Regions from separate parts of the Rhizobium aureum genome, predicted to be linked through region 3. Evidence: predicted binding sites of a transcription regulator. Region 3 holds the regulator's gene; each other region holds the start of a gene.

Region 1 (6,288 bases), on a different contig from region 3:
GTACCTGATAGGGGCGCGTACATCGTCCAGCCGCCGCCCGCGCCATAGGCGCCTGCGGGGCCTTCGACGAACATCGAGAGGATGAGCAGCAGGAAGGCCGGGACGAGAAGCCAGAACGAAATATTGTTGAGGCGCGGGAAGGCCATGTCAGGCGCGCCGATCATGATCGGCACCATCCAGTTGGCGAAGCCGCCGATCATTGCCGGCATGACCATGAAGAAGATCATGATCAGCGCGTGAGCGGTGACGAAGACGTTGTACATCTGCTTGCCGCCATCGATGGCGGCATCGCCCGAAAAGCCGTAGACCATCGACGCCAGACCGCTGAAGATCTGGATGCCCGGCTCCTGCAATTCCATGCGGATGGCAACGGAAAGGAGGAAGCCGATCACGCCCGCGAAAATCGCGAAGATCAGATAGAGCGTGCCGATGTCCTTGTGATTCGTCGAATACAGCCAACGCTCGGCGAAGGTCTGTTTGTGCGCGTGATGATCGTCATGCGCGTGCGCGTCCTGAAGAGCGTGCGAGTGATCGTCGTGTGCCTTGGATCCAGCCATTGTTCCTACCCCTCCTACTTGGCCGTGTTTTCGGCGACCTTGACGGTCGTCGGTTGGTCGACGGCGGCCATCAGAGCCTTGTTCGCCTTGCTCAGATCAGTTGCGGCTGAGGCCAGCCACTGCTTGTACTGATCGTCGGAGACGACGCGGATGGCGATCGGCATGAAAGAGTGATCCTTGCCGCAAAGCTCGGAACACTGACCATAATAAAGGCCTTCTCGATCGGCCTTGAACCATGTTTCGTTCAGGCGACCGGGAATGGCGTCGATCCTGACGCCGAAGGAAGGCATTGCGAAGGAATGAATGACATCGGCCGGCGCTGCCGTGACGAGGACGCGGACGTTCTTGCCGACGGGCACAACCATTTCGTTGTCGACGGCGAGAAGGCGTGGATATCTGGACTTGTCGTCCTTGCCGGCGGCGGTGCGATCCTGCTCCTTCAGCATGAAGGAATCGAAAGCGACCGGCGTCGCGCCGGTGTTCTCATACTCATAATTCCACTGCCACTGCGTCGCCGTCGCCTTGACGGTCACGTCAGTCTGCTCGGGGAATGTCAGCTGATCGGTGAGAAGATTGAAGGAGGGAATGGCCAGAAAGAGAAGGACGAGGACCGGGCCGATGGTCCAGATGACCTCGATCAGGGTGTTGTGGCTCGTCTTGGACGGAACCGGGTTCCTGGAAGCCCGGAACTTCACCATAACCACCACCAGGAGGACGAGAACCAGCAGCGTGATCGGAATGATAAACCAAAGCGTGTATGCCTCAAACCAGCGGATTTGATGCATGTTGCCGGTCGCCGCCTGCTGCATACCGGTTTCCCAGGGTCTCGGCTGATCGGCATAACTGCCTGTCGCAAAAAGCAGACAGATCATAGCCGTCAGAGCCGCGTAAGCTCTTTTAATCACGATGTCTCTCCCTCCAGCGTTTGATCCCAGATCTTCCTCAAACGCAGTATCCCTACAATCCATTGCGCTTCAAACCACAGTTTGGGATGCTCCGCAACAACTCAAGAGATTTGTTAGTGCGGCATTTTTGCGCGAATATCCCCCATGCCTGCCCCGGACATGGCAAGCATTTCATCATCATACGAAAAATTGCATGATGGTCCATGGCGCCGCCGGGACAAAATGGGGTAGACGTCGTATTTCCGCCGTAGTCGGTTGGAATCCAGCAGCCGGGGCTTTTCATTTGCCGGCCTGGGCTTCAACAATAGCGGCACTGATTCGAATCTAGAGGTTTCCATGGGCTTTCGTTCCCTCGCCCGGCTTTTGCTTGTCACCAGCAGCGTTGCTGCTGCAGCCGCGGTACCCGCATGGGCGCAGCAGGCGCAACAGACTCAGCCGCCGGCGCAGCAGACCCAACAATTGCAGCCCCAACAGCAGGGCCAGCCGCAACCGCATACGCAGCAGGTTCCCACGAGCCAGGTTCCGCAACCTCCGGGTACGGTACGCTCCAGCCACGGCGCATGGTCCGTCGTCTGCGACAAGCCGGCCGGCGCCTCGACCGAGCAATGCGCGCTGATGCAGAATGTCATCGCCGAGGACCGCCCGGAAATCGGTCTTTCCGTCGTCGTGCTGAAGACGGCCGATCGCAAGTCGAAGATCCTGCGCGTGCTTGCGCCGCTCGGCGTGCTGCTGCCGAACGGTCTCGGCCTCAATATCGACGGCAAGGATATCGGCCGCGCTTATTTCGTGCGCTGCTTCTCCGATGGCTGCTATGCCGAGGTCGTGCTCGAGGACGAGTTGCTGAAGACGCTGCGCAGCGGCGCGACGGCAACCTTCATCGTCTTCCAGTCGCCGGAGGAAGGCATCGGCATTCCTGTGGACTTGAAGGGCTTTGCGGACGGCTACGACGCGCTTCCCTGACGCGATGGGCTTGCTCTTGCGCGATGCGAAGCCTACATCGGCTCTGAACGGAGCACTGATCCATGAATACCGATCTCCTTACCCTTTTCGATGCCGATGAAGCCAAGCTGCGCGGCATCGTCGCCGAGGCGCTGTCTGGCGCCGATGACGGCGAGCTCTTCGTCGAGCATGTCCAGGCAGAATCGCTGACATTCGACAATGGCCGGATGAAGGGCGGCAGCTTCAACACGGAACAGGGCTTCGGCCTTCGCGCCGTTGCCGGCGAAGCCGTCGGCTATGCCCATGCGGGCGATCTTTCCGAAGCCGCCTTGAAACGCGCCGCCGATGCCGTGCGCGCGGTCACTTCGGGTTATGCCGGCTCCTATGCGGCCGCACCACAGCGCACCAATAAGGTGCTCTACGGCGACGAGAACCCGATCGGCACGCCAAGCTTCGAGGAAAAGGCCAAGCTCCTGCAGCGGATCGACAGCTATCTGCGCGACAAGGACGACAAGGTGCGCCAGGTGACGGCATCCATCGCCGCGAGCTGGCAGGTGGTCGACATCCTTCGCGCCGATGGCCATCGCGTGCGCGATGTCAGGCCGATGACGCGCATCAACATTTCCGTGATCGTGGGTGACGGCGACCGGCAGGAATCCGGCTCCTTCGGCACCGGCGGGCGCATCGGCTTCGGCGATTTCGTCACACAGGACAATTGGCATCACGGCGCTGATGAGGCGCTTCGCCAGGCACTCGTCAATCTCGAGGCGATCGAGGCGCCGGCGGGCACGATGGACGTCGTGCTGGGCTCCGGCTGGCCGGGCGTCATGCTGCACGAAGCCGTCGGCCACGGGCTGGAAGGCGATTTCAATCGCAAGAAGACGTCGGCATTCGCGGGGCTGCTGGGCCAGATAGTGGCCGCTCCCGGCGTCACCGTCGTCGATGACGGCACGATCGAGAACCGCCGCGGCTCGATCACCATCGACGACGAGGGCACGCCTTCGGCCTACAACGTGCTGATCGAAAACGGCAAGCTCGTCGGCTACATGCAGGACCGGCAGAATGCGCGGCTGATGGGCATGAAGGCAACCGGCAACGGCCGCCGCCAGGGCTATGCCCATACGCCGATGCCACGCATGACCAACACCTATATGCTTGGCGGCGACAAGACGCCGGACGAGATCATCGCCTCGGTGAAGAAGGGCATCTACGCCGTCTCCTTCGGCGGCGGCCAGGTGGATATCACGTCGGGTAAATTCGTCTTCGGCTGCACGGAGGCCTACCTCATCGAGGATGGCAAGATCGGCGCGCCGATCAAGGGCGCCATGCTGATCGGCAACGGGCCGGATGCCATGAAGCGCGTTTCGATGATCGGCAACGACACGAAACTCGATACCGGCATCGGCAACTGCGGCAAGGCGGGCCAATGGGTGCCTGTCGGCGTCGGTCAGCCACATCTGCGGATGGACCAGATCACCGTCGGTGGCACAAAGGCTTAAACCGCCTTCCCTATTCGTACGGGTCTTATTCGTGCGGGCGGAAGCGCCATTTTCGCTCGACCGCGGCGTTGAGATCGAGGCCGTTGCGGTGTGCGAAGAGAAGGATGTGGCCGAGCACGTCCGCCGTCTCGTCGGCCAATGCCGTTGCCAGCTCGGACTCGCTCATGCCCTTGCGGCGCCCCCGGCCGGTGATCTTGTTCCAGATCTGAATCAGCTCGCCCATTTCCTCCTGGAGTTTCAGGACGAACCAGTCGTCGTCGCGGTCCAGGCCGTTATCGGCGGCATAGGTTGCCGAAGCCGCTTCGAATTGCTTCATCAGATCTGACAGCATCGATATCGTTCCTCTTATGTTCTCAACAGACATGAACGATTCCTACAAAAAAGTCGAGCCGGCAGAGTTTGCCCCGCCGGCTCGACTTTATCGAATTGGAACTATGCTCAGCCCTTGCTCGGCAGCAGCATGCAATCGAAATCCTTGCGCTTCAGAGCGGAACAAGCGGAATTCGCATCGTCGCGGCTCGCAAAACCGACGAATCGGGCGCGATAGACCGTGTTGCCGCCCTTGCCGACAGCTTCGGTGTAGGGTGACGCGTTGGCAAGCGCATTGCCGGCCCTGGACTTGGCCTCGGACAGCAGATCCTTGGCGGCCTGCGCGGTCGGCGTCGCGGCGATCTGCACCTGCCAGCTGCCCGTCGCCGCCGGCTTGTTGGCAACGAGGATCTCATCCATCGCAGCCGGGCGATCCATCGGTACGGTGACGTTCGAGGCCGCGGCAAATGCCATCGGGACGACCTCGACGCGCTTGCGCGCCGGCGCCGGCGTCGTCGTCGCGGTGGTCTGGGCGTCGACATCCACGGCAACATCGTCGGAGACGGAAGCCACTTCGACCTGCTGCGGAACCTTGCCGCCGCCGACACTTGCAAACAGGCGCGATGACGGAACAGGGGTTGCCTTCGGGATATAGCGATCCAGCAGCGATGCCATCAGCGCATCGCGGCCGCGCGCCGTGGCGCCGCCCATGACAACGCCGATCACGCGGCGATTGCCCTGACGCACTGCGCTGACGAGATTGAAGCCGGAGGCATTGGTATAGCCGGTCTTGATGCCGTCCATGCCTTCATAGCGATACATCAGATTGTTGTGACCGCGAACGCTACGGCCGCGATAGCTGAAGCTCGACTGCGAGAAGAGCCGGTATTCCTGCGGGTAGTTGTTGATGAGCGCGACGGCGAGCGTCGACATATCGCGGGCCGTCGTCCACTGCTGCATGTTCGGGAGGCCGGAAGCATTGAGGAAGGTGGTGCGGCGCATGCCGATTTCCCGCGCCTTTTGCGTCATCAGCCGGGCGAAGCCGCTTTCGCTGCCGCCGAGGGCCTCCGCCATGGCGGTTGCCGCGTCATTGGCGGACTTGATGATCATGCCGTCGACTGCTTCGCGTACGGTCACTGTGCTACCGGGCTTGAGGCCCAGCTTGGTCGGCGGCTTGGCGGCGGCAAAACGCGATACCGGTATTCTCGTACTCCAGCTGAGCTTGCCGCGATGGATCGCCTCGAAGGTCATGTACAAGGTCATCATCTTGGTCAGCGATGCCGGATGGTTGAGGTCATCGGCATTGCTTGATGCCAGTACCTTGCCGGTCTTCGCATCCATGATGAAATAGGCGCTGCCGGCAAAGCTCGCCGCAGGAGCGCTCAGCAGCAAGACGGCCGCAGACAGAGCCATCAAAAGTCTTTTCATAATTGTCCCCAACCGAAAGAATGCCAACACACCGCATCAATCCCTGTATGATTTTGCGACAAAAAGCCTGATACCGGTGCGATATTGAGGCAACAGCCTCGATAGTTCTTCAATTTTGCCGTTCCTGGTAAAATAACCATTAACGCATTGGAAATTATGGCAAAGATTCAGTAAGGTTTAACGGGGATGCGCTAGAGCGTTGACGTTGGTCAACGGGGTCGATCCGCATGGAACAGGGCATCAAGGTCCGCCTCAAGCGCAGGATGATTTCCAGCGGGCTGGAAGCTGCCGCAATTCTGAAGGGTGCCGGCCTGATGCGCGACGTTGCCGGCCTCGGCGCCATCTTCACTCTTCATCATGTCCGCCCTGCCCTTTCCCGCCGCTTTACGCCCAATGCACATCTCGAGGTCTCACCTGATTTTCTCGACCGAGCGATCGCGCGGCTGAAAAAGGATGGCTATGAATTCATCGCTCTTGACGCTCTTCCGGCGCGACTGGCGAATGCCGCCGGCAAGCCGCCCTTTGTCGCCTTCACGCTCGACGACGGCAATCGGGACAACCTCGATCACGCCCTGCCGGTCCTTTCCCGTCACGGTGCGCCCTTCACCGTCTTCGTTGCCCAGGGGCTCTCGGAGCGGAGCCACAGCATAT
Region 2 (6,288 bases), on a different contig from region 3:
AAGCTCAATGCCGTCGGTACGCTTGCAGGCGGCATCGCGCACGACTTCAACAATGTGCTGACCGCGATCCTCCTGTCTTCCGACCATCTGCTGCTACAGGCGCGGCCTTCCGACGCCAGCTTCGCGGATCTGATGGAAATCAAGCGCAATGCCAATCGTGCGGCCGTGCTGGTGCGGCAGTTGCTCGCCTTCTCGCGCAAGCAGACCATGCGGCCGACAGTCCTGAATCTCACTGACGTGATCGGCGACTTGCGCATGCTGGTGGACCGGCTTCTGTCCGGCACGCATGTCAAGCTGGACGTCGATTACGGCCGCGATCTCTGGCCTGTCAAAACCGATCTCTCGCAGTTCGAGCAGGTGCTGATCAATCTCTGTGTCAACGCCCGCGATGCCATGCCCGGCGGCGGTCAGCTGACGCTGCGCACCCGCAATCTGCTTGCGGCTGATGTCAGCGCCTTCAACTATCCCTTCCTGCCGCATGAAGACATGGTGCTTGTCGAGGTCAGCGATACCGGCACCGGCATTGCGCCCGAAATCATGGATAAGATCTTCGAGCCCTTCTTCACGACCAAGGAAGTCGGCAAGGGCACGGGTCTGGGCCTCGCGATGGTCTATGGCATCATCAAGCAGTCCGGCGGCTATATCCAGCCGGAATCGGAAGTGGGCAAGGGGACGACTTTCCGCATCTTCCTGCCGCGCCATGTCGTCGAAATGCCGGCCGTAACCGATGTCAAGGCGCCGGAGAGCCGGGATGTCGCGGCCATGGATCAGAGTGTCGGCATAGTCGCTCCGCCGGAAGAGCCGGCCGATCTTACCGGCAAATCCGCAGTCGTGCTGCTGGTCGAGGATGAGGAGGCGGTGCGGCGCGGCGGCAAGCGCATGCTTGAGACGCGGGGCTATACCGTTTACGAGGCCGGCTCCGGCGTCGAGGCGCTTGACATCATGGACGAGCTCGACGGCCAGGTCGATGTCGTCGTGTCCGACGTCGTCATGCCTGAGATGGACGGCCCGTCGCTGCTGCGGGAACTGCGCAAGAAATATCCGGACCTGAAATTCATCTTCGTTTCGGGCTACGCCGAGGATGCCTTTGCCCGCAATCTGCCAGCGGATGCGCAGTTCGGTTTCCTGCCGAAGCCGTTCTCGCTGAAGCAGCTTGCCGTCGTCGTGCGCGAGACGCTGGACAAGAACTAAGCGAGAAGCAGCTGTTGCCGATGGCGGCGAAAGGATGCTATCGACAGCCTCATGATCGACCTCCCCGAACCCATTTGCCGTTTGTGGTGGCGCTCCTTCTAGGAGCGGCAGTCGTCATGTCTTGAAATCGACCCTGCCGCCGTGATCCGGCAGGCATGGTCCATTTTCCGTTTTCCCTTCCCGATTGCGGCGGCTCCTTTTGCGGAGCAACCAAATGCATTCTCCTACCGACACTCGCCCCGTCATCCTGACGGGCGACCGGACCACCGGTCCGCTTCATCTCGGCCATTATGTCGGGTCGCTGAAGAGCCGCGTTGCGCTTCAGCATAGCCATCGGCAATTCCTGCTGCTGGCGGATATCCAGGCGCTGACCGACAATGCCCATGATCCCGAGAAGGTCCGTCGCAACGTTCTTGAGGTCGCTATCGATTATCTTGCAGTCGGCGTCGATCCGGCGCTGACGACGATCTGCGTCCAATCCGCTTTGCCGGCGCTGGCGGAGCTGACGCTGCTTTATCTGAATTTCGTCACGGTCAGTCGCCTGGAGCGTAATCCGACGATCAAGACGGAGATCCAGCTGCGCGGATTCGAACGTGACGTGCCTGCCGGCTTTCTCTGCTACCCGGTTTCACAGGCTGCCGATATCACCGCCTTCAAGGCGACGATCGTTCCCGTCGGCGAGGATCAGGCACCATTGATCGAGCAGACGAACGAGATCGTTCGCCGTCTCAATCGGCAGATTGGGCGCGATGTTCTTGTGGAAGCAACGGCGATGGTGCCGAGCGTGGGGCGCCTGCCAGGCGTCGACGGCAAGGCGAAGATGAGCAAATCCCAGGGCAACGCCATCCCGCTTTCCTCCTCGCCGGATGAAATAAGCGATGCGGTACGGCGGATGTATACCGATCCCGATCATCTGCGCGTCGGCGATCCCGGCAGGGTCGAGGGAAACGTCGTCTTCACCTATCTGGATGCCTTCTGCGAGGACCGGCAGTTGGTTGATGACATGAAGGCGCATTATCGCCGAGGTGGACTTGGTGATATCACCTTAAAGAGACGTCTTGATGATATCCTGCAGGCGCTGCTCGCTCCGATCCGCGCGCGCCGAGCACACTATGCTGCCGAGCCGGACTATGTGATGGAAGTCGTGCGTGAGGGGACGAGAAAGGCGAGGGAACGGACGGAGGCAACGCTTGCGGAATTACGCGACGCCTTGGGTCTGTTCTCCCTGATCTGAAACGAAAAAGGCCGGACGATCTTTTGAAGCGCCCGGCCGTTTTCGTAACTGCTTATCTAATTATTCTGCCAGAGCGACCGCGATTTCGGCGGCCAGGCGCGCATTGTTTTCGACAAGCGCGATGTTCGTCTTGAGGCTGCGGCCTTCGGTGATGTCGAAGATGGTGCCGAGCAGATAGGGCGTTACGGCCTTGCCGGTGATCTCGTCGCGCTCGGCACTGTCGAGGGCGCGCTCGATATAGATTTCCATTTCCTCGCGCGGGATTTCGTCGGCTTCCGGCACCGGATTGGCGATCAGCATGCCGCCATCGATGCCGAGCTGCTCGCGCGTGGATTGGAAATTGGCGATGGCAGCCGGGCTGTTCAGCGTCAGCGGGCTTGCCAGGCCGGAAGAACGCGACCAGAAGGCCGGAAATTCGGCGCTGTCGTAGGTTACGACCGGAACGCCGCGGGTTTCCAGCACTTCCAACGTCTTCGGAATATCGAGGATCGCCTTGGCGCCGGCGCAGACGACAATGACGCCCGTGCGCGCAAGCTCTTCAAGATCGGCAGAGATGTCGAAGCTCTCTTCGGCACCACGATGGACGCCGCCGATGCCGCCGGTGGCGAAAACCTTGATGCCGGCGCGGGCGGCGGCAATCATCGTGGCGGCGACGGTGGTCGCGCCGGTTCGCCGCTCGGCGATCGCAAAGGCGATGTCGGCGCGTGAAACCTTCATCGCCCCTTCCGTCTTCGCCAATGCTTCCAGCTCTTCCGGCTCAAGACCGATGTGCAGCGCGCCATGGATGACGGCGATAGTCGCTGGCACTGCGCCTTCCTGCCGGATGATCGCCTCGACGCTGCGAGCCATCTCGATATTGCCGGGATAAGGCATGCCGTGGGTGATGATGGTCGATTCCAGTGCCACGAGCGGGGCGCCGCGCAGCTTGGCGGCGGCGACTTCCTTCGAATAGGAGATCGGAAGCAGTGGCGAGATAGGCTGGGTCATTGTCGTTTCCAATTCACTGAAACAATATACGCGTTCTGAGCAGGCTTCATGACAGAATTTCGGCCTTGGGAACAAGGGCCAACATCGTCTCCAAAAGCTCGGGAGACAGATTTTCGGCGGTGGCGAAGGGCGATTGCACGGTGATCGCTGCGGCTGCAGCACCGTGGCGGACAGCCTCTGCGAGATCATGTCCGTCAAGCAGGGCCGACAGCACGCCGGAAGCGAGCGAATCTCCCGCCCCGGTGACATCGGCGACATCGTCGACGACGGGTGGCTGCAGGCTGACGACGGCATCCCGGGAAAATGCGATCAGCGGCCGCCTGCCGCGGGTGATGACGCCATTGCGCAAGCCAAGGGCGCGCAATCCGCTCACCCATTCGAGTGGATCTTCAGGCCGGCTTTCGGTCAGCGCGGCGGCCTCGGCTTCATTAAGGAAGAGATGGTCGATGCCGGCAAGGCTCTGCTTCAGCCGCACGACTTTCGCCGGAGAGATCGCGATTGCCGCGACGGACTTGCCGCAGGCGGCGGCTCTTGCTGCGATCGCGGCCAGGGTCTCTGCCGGCAGATTGGCGTCGCAGAGAACGAGGTCGGTTTCTTCGAAAGCGTCGCGCACGGCGCGAATAGCCAGACGCCTCGGGACGAACAGCTTGTAGAGTTCCATGTCGGCAAGCGCGATGACCAGATTGCCGTCGCGTTCGAGGATCGCCGTATAGCTCGGCGTCTTGCGATCGAGGAAGACGAAGGGCTTGTCGTCGATGCCGGCATGGCTTGCCGCTTCCGCCACCATTTCGCCCGAAGGGTCGCCGCCGCGCGGCGAGATCAGCTTTACGTCGAAGCCCAGGCGGGCGAGATTCCGGGCCGCATTGAAACCGCCGCCGCCGGGTTCCTCGAACCAGGCGCCGGGGTTGCTGGCGCCGGGTGCGGTCTCGCCGAAGATACGGCCGCGCCGGTCGATATGGGCGCCGCCGAGAACGAGAATCTTCTTCGCCATATGGTTTTCCTCAGCGGTCGAAAGGACGAATCGGACGGGTCGGTAACATCTGGCAATTCACCGCCTCGGTCATGCAAGTGCCTGGGAAGAAAGAAGAAAACAAAAATAGAACGGAATTCATTTTACCTTTTTCTTTCAATTGCTTGTTGTGGCCTTGCGACATGAGAACAAATCGAGTACACAATTCTCATCGGCGGCGACATTGCTAGAGCGGCTTCAATAACCTAAAGGTGGATCGGATGTCTCAGAATTCTTTGCGGCTTGTAGAGGACAAATCGGTGGATAAAAGCAAGGCACTTGAAGCGGCACTCTCTCAAATTGAGCGGTCGTTCGGCAAGGGCTCGATCATGAAGCTCGGCTCTAACGAGAACGTGGTCGAAATCGAAACGGTTTCCACTGGCTCTCTGAGCCTCGATATCGCTCTCGGCATTGGCGGCTTGCCGAAGGGGCGCATCATCGAAATCTACGGGCCGGAAAGCTCGGGTAAGACGACGCTGGCGCTGCAGACCATTGCAGAGGCCCAGAAGAAGGGCGGCATCTGCGCCTTTGTGGACGCGGAACATGCGCTCGATCCGGTCTATGCCCGCAAGCTCGGCGTCGACTTGCAAAACCTGCTGATTTCGCAGCCCGATACCGGCGAACAGGCGCTCGAAATCACCGATACGCTGGTGCGCTCCGGCGCGATCGACGTTCTCGTCGTCGACTCCGTTGCGGCATTGACGCCGCGTGCCGAAATCGAAGGCGAGATGGGCGACAGCCTGCCGGGTCTGCAGGCCCGTCTGATGAGCCAGGCGCTGCGCAAGCTCACGGCTTCGATCTCCAAGTCCAACTGCATGGTGATCTTCATCAACCAGATCCGTATGAAGATCGGCGTCATGTTCGGCTCGCCGGAAACGACGACGGGCGGTAACGCGCTGAAGTTCTACGCCTCGGTTCGCCTCGACATCCGCCGCATCGGCGCCGTCAAGGAGCGCGAAGAAGTGATCGGCAACCAGACCCGCGTCAAGGTCGTCAAGAACAAGATGGCGCCGCCCTTCAAGCAGGTCGAGTTCGACATCATGTATGGCGAAGGCGTCTCCAAGACTGGCGAACTGGTCGATCTCGGCGTCAAGGCCGGTATCGTCGAAAAGTCCGGTGCCTGGTTCTCCTATAACAGCCAGCGTCTCGGCCAAGGCCGCGAAAACGCGAAGCTCTTCCTGCGTGACAATCCGGATCTCGCCCGTGAGATTGAATTGTCGCTACGCCAGAATGCCGGCCTGATCGCCGATCGCTTCCTGCAGAATGGCGGTCCCGATGCCGATGATGGCGACGCCTCCGCCGAATAAGGATTTTCGGGAGCAATTTCCCATCCAAGACCGAGACTAAAATTCGAAACCGGCCGTATTGTCCAAGGGATGTGCGGCCGGTTTTGTTCGTGCGGCTGGACAGCGCCGGGAGCGGACGATAAAAGCCACTGACTTTGATGCAAGTTGCTGAGCGCAGGACTGAAGGGCCCCATATGAGCGGTGTGAATGAAATCCGGTCGACCTTCCTCGACTATTTTAAGAAAAACGGCCACGAGATCGTGCCGTCGAGCCCGCTGGTGCCGCGCAACGATCCGACATTGATGTTCACCAATGCCGGCATGGTGCAGTTCAAGAACGTGTTCACCGGCCTAGAGCAGCGTCCCTATACGACGGCGTCGACGGCGCAGAAATGCGTGCGCGCCGGCGGCAAGCACAACGACCTCGACAATGTCGGCTACACCGCGCGCCATCACACCTTCTTCGAGATGCTCGGCAACTTCTCCTTTGGCGACTATTTCAAGGAGCGCGCCATCGAGCTTGCCTGGAACCTGATCACCAAGGAATTCGGTCTCGATGCCAAGCGCCTGCTGGTCACGGTC
Region 3 (6,288 bases):
TTCCGGGAGTTGCTCAGGCCTGGCCGACCAAGAAGTTCGCGGCCTTCGGCGCGCTTTTGACGGTAACGGCCTATTACCTGATTTCAGGCTTCGGCGTATCCGCCGAACGCGCTTTCATCATGATGGCGATCATGCTGGTGGCCGTACTTTTCGATCGGCCGTCGCTCAGCCTTCGCAATGTCGCGCTATCCGCCATCGTCATCCTCATTCTGTCGCCGTCGCAGGTGCTCGGCCCAAGCTTCCAGATGTCGTATGCAGCGACGCTGGCGTTGGTGTCGGGCTATTCGCTGTGGAAACGGCGGCGGCACCGCGAAAACATCCTCTCGCGGATCCGTCTGATAAGCCCGCTGCTCTTCGTGTCGCGCTTCTTCGGTGGCGTGTTGTCGACCTCGTTCATCGGCGGTGCATCGACGGCCATCTTTTCGATCGAGCATTTTCACCGGCTGGCGACATACGGTCTCGCCGCCAACCTTGCGGCCATGCCGGTCGTCTCCTTCATTGTCATGCCGTTCGGCATGGCCGCAATGCTGCTGATGCCTATCGGCCTGGACGGGCCGTTTTGGAACGTCACCGGCGAGGGACTGGAACTAGTCATCCTGATCGCCAAAACTGTGGCCGGTTGGGGAGGCGACATCACCTTCGGCCGCCAACCCGGCTGGCTGATGCCGACCTTCATTGCCGGCTTTCTGATCATGACCGTGCTGCGGACCCGGCTTCGCCATTTAGGCTTGCTGTTGCTGCTTTCATCCATCGGCGTGGCGGCATTCGGCTCAGGTGTGCCGAAGCCGGATCTGATGATTTCCGAAGATGGTGTCCTGGTTGCGTTGCGACAGGACGATATACTCGCCACAAATCGCGAAAGGCCGCAGGTCTTCATTTTCGAACAATGGCAGAAGGCGCTGGTCGCAACCGAACATCAGCCACCCACCATGCTCCCCGCTGATGACCGGCTTCCGCAGATCAATAAGACGACCGATCGCCGCCGCCGGTTAAGCAGGGAAGAGCAAAATGCAGTCCGCAAGGCGATGGAGGAGGCTCTGGATCGGACAATGCAGGGAAGTTTCGCCTGTCAGAAGGGCGCATGGTGCGTGGCGATGCTCGACAACGGCGCCATGTTGGTCACCATCGAAAATGCCGCCTATCTGCCGCCGGCTTGCGATACCGCAAACATCGTCGTCACGCCGATCCGGCTACGACTTGATTATTGCCGTTCCGGCCGCAATGCTCATAACCGGTGCGACATTGCGCAAAACCGGGTCCATCGAAATGACGCTCACGGCCGATAAGCCTATTGTCTCTGTCGCTTTCGAAAACCCTCAGCGACCATGGACCAGGCACCGAACCTATGATTGGCGCACCGGCAAATTCGGTACGCCACCTGCGCAGATATCACCCGTCAATGATAGTCCAACTGTTGGTGATAACTCGTCTGTCAATGATAGCGCCGAATAAGCCCTACAAGCTTGCCCTGGACCTTGACGCGATCCGGCCCGAAGATACGGGTTTCATAGGCCGGATTGGCGGCTTCCAATGCGATGGAAGCGCCCTTGCGGCGGAATCGCTTCAGCGTTGCCTCTTCGTCGTCGACGAGCGCAACGACGATATCACCGGGATTGGCTGTCGTCGAATTGCGGATGATGACCGTATCGCCATCGAAAATTCCGGCGTCGATCATCGAATCGCCCCTGACCTCCAGCGCATAATGCTCGCCGGAGCCGAGCATATCGGCGGGAACGGTAATGTCGTGCGTGTTGTTCTGAATGGCGGAAATCGGAACGCCGGCGGCGATGCGCCCCATGACCGGTACCGATGCGGAACTATTGTGCTCGTCGTTGGCAACCTTTGCCGGGGCTGGAGGCGCGACTGGCTGGGGTTTGCCGAGGCTGCCCTCGATAATGCTCGGTGAAAAGCCGCGTCGTGGCTGCAGGCTTGAATTATAGGCCTCCGGCAGCTTGATGACTTCGAGTGCCCGCGCCCGATTGGGCAGGCGGCGAATGAAGCCGCGCTCCTCGAGCGCGGTGATCAGACGGTGAATGCCGGATTTGGATGCCAGATCCAGTGCGTCCTTCATTTCGTCGAAAGATGGCGGGACACCGGATTCCTTCATTCGCTCGTGAATGAAGAGAAGCAGTTCCTGCTGCTTGCGCGTCAACATCGTCTTGGAACCCCAAATCAAGAAAATCGTCGTGAAACAAATCCAGAACGGACACTATATGTTCCATATGTGTTCTGCAAGTGCTTAAATTTCGGTAAAGCTTCGCGGAGCCTATCAAATATTTGCCGCCATCGACTGGATCGCTTGAAATTCCTTGCGAATTATATCCGCGCTAATTCATCGATAAATATGAGAAATGCCGCTTTGTTCGCCTTATGGACGATTCACCTCAATCCTGCTCTGCTCGTGTGCGAATGAAGACGGCGACTGGCACATAACTCGACCGCAGTTGAGAATCAGTGCGCTCGGGTTGCCGCAGTTGCGTCCGGCCCACGTTCTCCTGCGCTTTCACGGGCTTGGCTTTCGGCTTGAATTGAGCATTGTATGAGCGCAAATCTGCTTTTGCAGGCAAACAAGGGAGGACCATGACTTTGTCGCCGCATCCGCTGGATCATCTCGTGCTGCCGACCGTCAACATCGCTCTGGCGCGGGAGCGCCTGGGCAAGCTTGGCTTCACGGTCGCACCGGATGCGCGCCACCCCTTCGGCACTGAAAATGCCTGTGTGTTCCTTGCCGACAAGACCTATCTCGAACCGTTGGGCGTGGCCTCGCAGGAGCAATGCGAGACGAGCATTGCCGACGGCAATGTCTTTGTTGCGCGCGACCAAGCCTATCGCTTCCGCGTTGCCGAGGATGGTTTTTCGGCCCTGGTTTTCGGCACGGACGATGCTGTCGGCGATGATGGGCGTTTCAAGGCGGCTGGGATTTCGGCTGGACCCATGCTGGATTTCTCCCGGCCGATGAAGATGCCGGATGGAACGGAACCCACGGCCGGTTTTCGCCTCGCATTTGCGGCGGATCTGCGTGCGCCGGATTTCCTGGCCTTCTGCTGCCAGCGCATCAATCCGCTGCCGGCCGATCGCAGCGTACTCGAGCGTCACAAAAACGGGGTGACCGGCATTGCGCGGGTGGCGCTTTCCGCGCTGAAACCGGCGGTGTATCGCAGCTTTTTCGAAGAGGTCGTTGGCGGTCCGCGGATCTTGGAGCATTCCTTCGGCCTGACGATCAAGGCGGCCAATGTCGATGTCGAAGTTTTGACGCCGGAAGGAATGGAAGCATTCTACGATTTGCCGGTCCATACCAGCGATCCCGGGCTGCGCGCACGCGCAATCCTTTTCAAAACGCGCGATCTTTCCGTGACATCGTCGCATTTCGCTGCTAACGGCGTCACCTACACGCGTAAGAACAATCGTATACTGGCAAGGCTGGCGCCCGGACAGGGCGCATTGTTCGCCTTCGAGGAGATAGCATGACCACGAATTCCGAAGTCACCGTCGGTGAGGGTGCCTCCAAGGTCCTCTTTTCCAACAGCGCCAAGCTGTCGCTGATTGCCGGCCCCTGCCAGATGGAAAGCCGCGACCATGCTTTCATGGTTGCCGGCGTCCTGAAGGAACTCTGCGGCAAGCTCGGCATCGGCCTTGTCTACAAGTCGTCCTTCGACAAGGCCAACCGTACGTCACTGTCGGGCAAGCGCGGCATCGGCCTGGAAAAGGCGCTGGAGGTCTTTGCCGACCTCAAGAAGGAATATGGCTTTCCGGTTTTGACCGACATCCACACGGAAGAGCAGTGCGCCATCGTTTCCAAGACGGTCGATATCCTGCAGATCCCGGCCTTCCTGTCGCGCCAGACCGATCTTCTTGTTGCCGCGGCCAAGACCGGCCGTGTCGTCAACGTCAAGAAGGGGCAGTTCCTTGCGCCTTGGGATATGAAGAATGTGCTTGCCAAGCTCAATGAGAGCGGCAATCCGAACATTCTTCTCTGCGAGCGCGGGGCTTCCTTTGGCTATAACACGCTGGTCTCGGATATGCGCTCGCTGCCGATCATGGCAGCGATGGGCGCACCCGTCATCTTCGATGCGACCCATTCCGTACAGCAGCCTGGCGGGCAGGGCGGTTCGACTGGGGGCGACCGCCGCTTTGTCGAGACACTGGCGCGCGCTGCGGTCGCCGTCGGCGTCGCAGGTGTTTTTATCGAGACGCATGAGGACCCGGACAATGCGCCCTCGGACGGCCCGAACATGGTCTATCTGAAGGATATGCCGCGGCTTCTGGAGAAGCTGCTGGCCTTTGACGCCGTGGCCAAGGCTTAAGAAATATCGGGCATTCAACAGGCTGACATGAATTTGCTTTACGCGGCCTGCAGGAGTGCCAAATCGCGGCGCGGATCGCCATTGTAATTTCCGCGCCTTCGATTAAGACGATTTAAATCGATTTATAAACCAGCGAGCAGGAAGCTATCATGACCGCAATCACCGACATTATCGCCCGCGAGATTCTCGACAGCCGTGGCAATCCGACCGTCGAAGTCGATGTCTACCTCGAAGACGGCAGCATGGGCCGCGCGGCGGTTCCGTCGGGCGCGTCGACCGGCGCTCATGAAGCCGTCGAGCTTCGCGATGGCGGCAAGCGCTACCACGGCAAGGGTGTCGAGAAGGCAGTCGAAGCCGTCAATTCGGAAATCTTCGACGCGATCGGCGGCATGGATGCCGAAAACCAGATCCAGCTCGACAACATCATGATCGAACTCGACGGCACGCCGAACAAGTCGCGCCTCGGTGCCAACGCCATCCTCGGAGTCTCGCTCGCCGTCGCCAAGGCTGCTGCCCAGAGCGCCAACCTGCCGCTCTACCGCTATGTCGGCGGCGCTCATGCCCGCCTGCTGCCGGTTCCGATGATGAACATCATCAACGGCGGCGCTCATGCCGATAACCCGATCGACTTTCAGGAATTCATGATCCTGCCGATCGGCGCAGACTCGATCCGCGAAGCCGTCCGCATGGGTTCGGAAGTCTTCCATGTTCTGAAGAAGGAACTGGCATCGCAGGGCCACAACACCAATGTCGGCGACGAAGGTGGTTTCGCGCCAGGCCTCTCCAGCGCCCCGGCAGCCCTCGATTTCATCATGAAGTCCATCGAAAAGGCCGGCTACAAGCCGGGCGACGAAATCGCTCTCGGCCTCGATTGCGCCTCGACCGAATTCTTCAAGGACGGCAAGTACGTGCTCGAAGGCGAAGGCCGCACGCTGGAATCCGGCGCCATGGCCGAATACCTCGCAGAACTCGCAGCGAAGTACCCGATCGTTTCGATCGAAGACGGCATGGCTGAAGACGACTGGGAAGGCTGGAAGACGCTGACCGACCTGATCGGCAAGAAGACCCAGCTCGTCGGCGACGACCTGTTCGTCACCAATTCCGCCCGCCTGCGCGACGGTATCCGCATGGGCGTTGCCAACTCGATCCTCGTCAAGGTCAACCAGATCGGCTCGCTGACCGAAACTCTCGATGCCGTCGAAACCGCGCATAAGGCCAACTACACGGCCGTGATGTCGCACCGCTCGGGCGAAACGGAAGATTCCACCATCGCCGATCTCGCCGTTGCCACCAACTGCGGTCAGATCAAGACCGGCTCGCTGTCGCGCTCCGACCGTCTTGCCAAGTACAACCAGCTCATACGCATCGAGGAAGCGCTCGGCCCTCAGGCAAAGTATGCCGGCCGCTCCATCCTGCGCGGCTGATGCCTGATCCGCGCGATCCGCTTGGGTCTGCGACGAGATTATTCGCTGAAATCGAACCGCGCCCCTGGGCGCGGTTTTTTATTGGACCGCGTAGTTAGAGTCAACGGACGGTTAATCTCTGCCGGTTACATTAGCGCTAGGTGTTTGATTTAATGTGATCTTGTCCGAGCCACATTGGCTTTGGAGTGGGGTCGCCTAAAGCCAGAGCGTTTCGAGCGAGTATGTGGACAAAGTATCATAAGAAGAGAAAGTTCGGGCGTTTCATCCTTCCCGCCATCACCATCGCCTTTGTGAGCTATTTCGGTTATCATTGTATCCATGGTGACTACGGCTTGAAGGCGACTGAAGTATTCGAGCAACGTCGCGTCGACCGCGCCAAGGAATTGGCGGAACTGGTCGCCAAGCGCGAACACCTTGAGAAGGAGGTCACGCTCTTGAGCGACGGCTCCCTGGATAAGGACATGCTCGACCAATATGCGCGCTATCAGCTGACCTATTCCAAGGCGAACGAGATCGTTATCTTCAACAAATAGTTATAATTAACCGAATTTCGGTTAATC

Evidence for each region. The regulator LexA, encoded in region 3, represses DNA repair genes until DNA is damaged. The targets are predictions, from matches to a motif close to TGTTCNNNNTGTGTTCNG.
Region 1: a site for LexA is predicted at 4,238-4,255, ahead of PH552_RS22915 (nucleoside triphosphate pyrophosphohydrolase family protein). Genes of this name have one in related genera too.
Region 2: a site for LexA is predicted at 4,499-4,516, ahead of recA (recombinase RecA). Genes of this name have one in related genera too.

Annotation. Positions count from the first base shown of each region.
Region 1 covers NZ_JAQJCI010000011.1:116,105-122,392, forward strand. The annotation lists gene ctaD (cytochrome c oxidase subunit I) at 1-557, opposite strand, end outside; gene coxB (cytochrome c oxidase subunit II) at 572-1,462, opposite strand; gene PH552_RS22905 (invasion associated locus B family protein) at 1,799-2,422, shown strand; gene tldD (metalloprotease TldD) at 2,485-3,900, shown strand; gene PH552_RS22915 (nucleoside triphosphate pyrophosphohydrolase family protein) at 3,926-4,231, opposite strand; gene PH552_RS22920 (D-alanyl-D-alanine carboxypeptidase) at 4,339-5,637, opposite strand; gene PH552_RS22925 (polysaccharide deacetylase family protein) at 5,865-6,288, shown strand, end outside.
Region 2 covers NZ_JAQJCI010000022.1:59,958-66,245, forward strand. The annotation lists gene cckA (cell cycle histidine kinase CckA) at 1-1,191, shown strand, start outside; gene trpS (tryptophan--tRNA ligase) at 1,406-2,425, shown strand; gene PH552_RS29930 (pseudouridine-5'-phosphate glycosidase) at 2,486-3,412, opposite strand; gene PH552_RS29935 (carbohydrate kinase family protein) at 3,459-4,403, opposite strand; gene recA (recombinase RecA) at 4,643-5,728, shown strand; gene alaS (alanine--tRNA ligase) at 5,902-6,288, shown strand, end outside.
Region 3 covers NZ_JAQJCI010000004.1:337,230-343,517, forward strand. The annotation lists partial or broken gene PH552_RS12980 (ComEC/Rec2 family competence protein) at 1-1,452, shown strand, start outside; gene lexA (transcriptional repressor LexA) at 1,433-2,155, opposite strand; gene PH552_RS12990 (VOC family protein) at 2,581-3,468, shown strand; gene kdsA (3-deoxy-8-phosphooctulonate synthase) at 3,465-4,304, shown strand; gene eno (phosphopyruvate hydratase) at 4,454-5,728, shown strand; gene PH552_RS13005 (FtsB family cell division protein) at 5,950-6,261, shown strand.